DNA from 2 places in the Dyadobacter sp. BE31 genome. Region 1 is predicted to be linked to the other one. Evidence: riboswitches for the same ligand, from Rfam matches in the RefSeq annotation. Region 1 holds a riboswitch; the other holds the start of a gene.

Region 1 (2,185 bases):
CGGACGTCGCGTGCCAGGACATCTTTCTTCGTCTGCACATTTCCGATGCTCACATTCAGCCAGAAATCGGCCTGCAATGCAATCGGATAAACGGTTTCAAAACTCAGCGGCAGGCTCCCGGTCGCCTTTGTCCCGGACCAGTGATAGGAGGCGCCTGCGTCCTGGAAGAAACGGTTCACGTAGCTATCGCCATTCGGGACATTCCACGCGTCTTTGGAATTCATTCCGGTAATCAGGCTTGGGCGTACTGCGACTTTGCCGGTAAGGCGCGCCAGTCGTACGTACTCCTGCTCCACATTGGCAAATTTGCGGTTTACCGCTCCCTCCTTGTTGATCAGCGCGGCCAATAGCTTCACCCATTCGGCTCTCCCAAGCGGCGTCGTTTCCACCCATTCCGAATTGACCATCACCGGAATCCCCGCCTGATGCAGCGATTCATACCGGCTTATCTTCGAAACAGGGCTGCCGGTAGCCATAATGAGGTCGGGATGCATACTCACCAGCAGTTCCTCATTAAGCCCCTGATCCTTCCCTACCTCGACAATCTTCCCCGATTTAATCCGGTCCAGCACTTTGGTGGAAGAAACATATCTTAGGTTTCCCATTCCTGTGAGGATATCCTCACAACCCAGAAAGCCAATCAACCCGATATGCAGCGACGACATCGCCACCATGCTCCGTACCGGAATTTCGATGAGCTGGCTGTCTTTGTACCCGATGGGTCGCGGCTTACCACGTTGCACGAGCACGTACGTGAGCGTGTCCGTCGACTTTTCGAACGGGCTCATGATCTTGACCACCTTGTAATATTTGTGGTAGGAGATTTTAAAGCCTTTGGCGTGGGTTACTTTGGCTTTTTCAGGAAACAGATCGGGACCTGAGTAGTGGGAATCGCCTTTTTCGTAAAGCGACGAAGAGGTGCTGCAACCGGCCAGCAAGCCGCACAGCAGCAGGGCTGCAAGTATTTTTCTGATAATCATGTAGTCACCGGCCTTTCTTCCGAAAGCCATATTAACAATGTTTGCAGGCAGGTCTTCTGACTCGTTCAACCCTTGCACCTTCCCGGGCTTAGCCCAGTGGCATTTTGCAAGAGCCTCGTATTGAACTCACAGCAGCGGAGACTGTTCCGGATTCTCACCGGATTCCCTTTTAATCACGCATGACACGTGTACCTGGATGACCGCAAAACTAGCAATATTTTATTGCTTATCATTGCACAGTTTCATTTACACACACCCTTCATGCAACGCGACGACACCCTCTGGAAATCCATCCTCGAAGATATTTTCGAAGACTTTCTGCTTTTCTTCTACCCCGACGCAGGTTCCTTCTTTGATTTTTCCAAGGATTTCGAATATCTCGACAAGGAGCTTGAACAATTATTCCCGCCGGAGGATAACTCGTACCAAACCCGCTTTGTAGATAAACTTGTAAAAGTGCATTGCCAAAACGGCGACACCGAATGGATACTCGTGCACGTGGAAGTGCAAGGTTACCATGATCCTGACTTTGGACGGCGGATGTTCACTTACTATTCGCGAATACTGGATAAATATGACAAGCCGATTACCGCATTTGCCATTTTCACAGAAAGCAATGCGGCATTCAAACCCTGCGAGTACCACCGCGAATTCATGGGTACGAGCGTTTTGTACCGGTATAATGCATTCAAAATCCTGGAACAGGACGAGGAAATGCTGGGGCGCAGTGACAATCCGTTTGCGATTGTGGCATTGACAGTAAAAGCTGTCTTGAAACGCAAATGCATTACTGATGATGAACTACTTAGTCTAAAAATCGAGATAGCTAAAAATCTCTTGGAAAGAAAACTTTCGAAAACGAAAATCAGAAGGTTACTGGGCTTTCTACGATTGTACATTCGCTTTGAAAACCGTGAAAGCGGTGTTAAATTTGAAGAAGCAGTCGATCATCTAATACAAGAAAACACGTCTATGGGTATCGAGGAACTTGTTAAGAGTGCATTTAAAGAGGAGTTTGCTATTGAGACAACCGAAAACCTGCTACGGGAGAGTTCTTTTTCTATTGAAAAAATCGCCCGAATAGTTGGTGTATCGCCCGAATTTGTCCAAAAGCTCAAAGATGAAATGCGGCATCGAAAACCAGGTACGAGAAGCTAATAATCAGCACCATTGCCATACAGGTCCGCTGATTCACACTTGCCGCT
Region 2 (2,185 bases), on a different contig from region 1:
ACAGCCCACCACCCTCACACGTGGCATTACTGTTGGTATAAGGCACATTCTGGAAGCACGAGCGGCTATTCTCCTGGCATCGGGCAAAGCGAAGGCCCCGGTTATCCAGCGGGCATTGGCATTTCCCGTTTCAAAGGATTTTCCGGCAACGGTTTTACAGAATCATTTGAATGCGGAGTTTATATTGGATGCGGAGGCGGCCGGAACGATTTCTTAGCTGATACGAAATCACTTTTAACGCCATTTATTTTACTCCAAATAAGATATTTTATCCTGCCGAAAGGCTAATTTCTACTCACTTCACTGAAATTGGGTGACCATTTACAGCCGAATGCGCCTTCCGCCTAAATTTGACGCAGTTCTTTGTGAACGCCCGTCAATCGGGGTGATGGTTTTTGCTTTTGGACCCCTCAGCCAAAAACAGCAAAACAAAAAGGAACCGTGTGCAATTCACGGGCAGTCGTGCTACTGTAAGTATCCGCTCTGAGCATTCAGGGCCTGTTTTTACCCTCGCGTCCCATTGCAGCGCCCCGGCGCGGCGAGAAGGGCGGTAAAAATGATACAAGCCAGGAGACTTGCCATCATCCTCAATGGCTTTTCCCTCACGGGTGGGGAGCAGTCAAGCATTGATTTACCACATTTTATTGCAGTACCACAGGCTACCCGGCTGTTTTGGGGAAACTGTATCTGTTCGTTTCGCAGGGTAGCCCCGTTGCCGCGATGGAATGAAGTGCCGGCGATCGTCCGCAACAGGCGTTTTGTCGGGATGGGAGGGTGTTTTCACAGGGTTTTTATTAACTCTTTAAACACAAAAAAGTATGTTGTCACACAACCTCGGCTACCCGCGCGTGGGAAGCCTTCGCGAGCTCAAAAAGGCTAACGAACAATTCTGGGCCGGTACCATCGACCGCGATGCATTGCAGAAAACTGCCCGGAAGATCCGCCACCAGAACTGGGAAACGCAGCAGAATGCAGGTATCGGCCTCATTCCTTCCAATGATTTTTCGCTTTATGACCACGTCCTCGACACCTCACTGATGGTCGGCGCCATTCCTGAGCGTTACCACCAGTTGCTCGATGGCAAGTCGAACAAGGAGCTCGACCTCTATTTCGCGATGGCCCGTGGCTATCAGAAAAACGGGCTGGATATCAATGCAATGGAGATGACGAAATGGTTCGATACCAACTATCACTACCTCGTGCCCGAGTTTGTGAAGGACCAGAAATTCAAGCGGTATTCGGAAAAGGTTTTGCTGGAATTTGAAGATGCATTGCAAAAAGGCATTCTCACAAAACCTGTGCTGCTCGGGCCGGTTACCTATTTGCTTTTGGGTAAAGAAAAGGAAGGCGGCTTTGATCGCATTGACCTGCTGGATAGCCTTTTACCTGTTTACATATCCATACTCAAAGAACTCGCAGCGAGAGGAGCCGAATGGGTACAGCTTGATGAACCGGGATTGGTGCTGGATTTGAATGAAAAGGAAAAACTGGCATTTCTGAGTGCGTACAATCAGATCAGAGAGGCGTTTCCGAAGCTGCGCATTCTGGTAACAACCTATTTTGGACCGCTGGAAGATAACCTCGCGATCGCGACCGCATTGCCGGTGGATGCATTGCATTTGGACCTGACGCGCGGTGCAGAGACTTTACCGCAGATTCTGGGGGAGGAAGCATTTATATCTTCCACCAAAAAGCTCTCGTTGGGCGTTGTAGATGGCCGGAATATCTGGAAAAACGATTATCAAAAGTCGCTAGAATGGATTCAAGCAGCTGTAAATGTGCTGGGAGAAGAGCGGGTTTTGGTGGCACCGTCATCGTCGTTGCTGCATAGCCCTTATGATCTGGAATTGGAAAAAAATGAAGCGGTACTAACGCCGGAGATTAAAAACTGGCTGGCATTTGCAAAACAGAAACTGAATGAGGTGACTACATTGGCAAGGCTTGCAACGGCCGACTATGCAATTGATAGTGCATTTCTGGACAATCAAAAGGCTATTACAAGCCGCCGCACATCTGCATTGATCCACAAACCGGCGGTGAAAGCACGGGTTAGTGAAGTGCGAGAGCCGGATTTCGACCGGCAGAATGCTTTTAGTATCAGGCAGGCCATTCAATTGGAAAAGCTGAAATTGCCATTATTCCCGTCGACAACCATCGGCTCGTTTCCGCAAACGGATGAGGTACG

Evidence for each region. Region 1 has a riboswitch for cobalamin ahead of J2Y43_RS00705 (ABC transporter substrate-binding protein). Riboswitches for the same ligand answer to the same signal wherever they lie in the genome.
Region 2: it holds a riboswitch for cobalamin, as region 1 does, so the genes downstream of both, metE (5-methyltetrahydropteroyltriglutamate--homocysteine S-methyltransferase) here and J2Y43_RS00705 (ABC transporter substrate-binding protein) in region 1, are expected to answer to the same signal.

What each region holds. Positions count from the first base shown of each region.
Region 1 covers NZ_JAVDXA010000001.1:163,766-165,950, forward strand. Annotated here, with positions in the region: gene J2Y43_RS00705 (ABC transporter substrate-binding protein) at 1-1,010, opposite strand, end outside; cobalamin riboswitch at 1,009-1,191, opposite strand; gene J2Y43_RS00710 (hypothetical protein) at 1,242-2,138, shown strand; gene cbiB (adenosylcobinamide-phosphate synthase CbiB) at 2,095-2,185, opposite strand, start outside.
Region 2 covers NZ_JAVDXA010000004.1:596,810-598,994, reverse strand. Annotated here, with positions in the region: gene J2Y43_RS23140 (glucosamine-6-phosphate deaminase) at 1-217, shown strand, start outside; cobalamin riboswitch at 373-598, shown strand; gene metE (5-methyltetrahydropteroyltriglutamate--homocysteine S-methyltransferase) at 819-2,185, shown strand, end outside.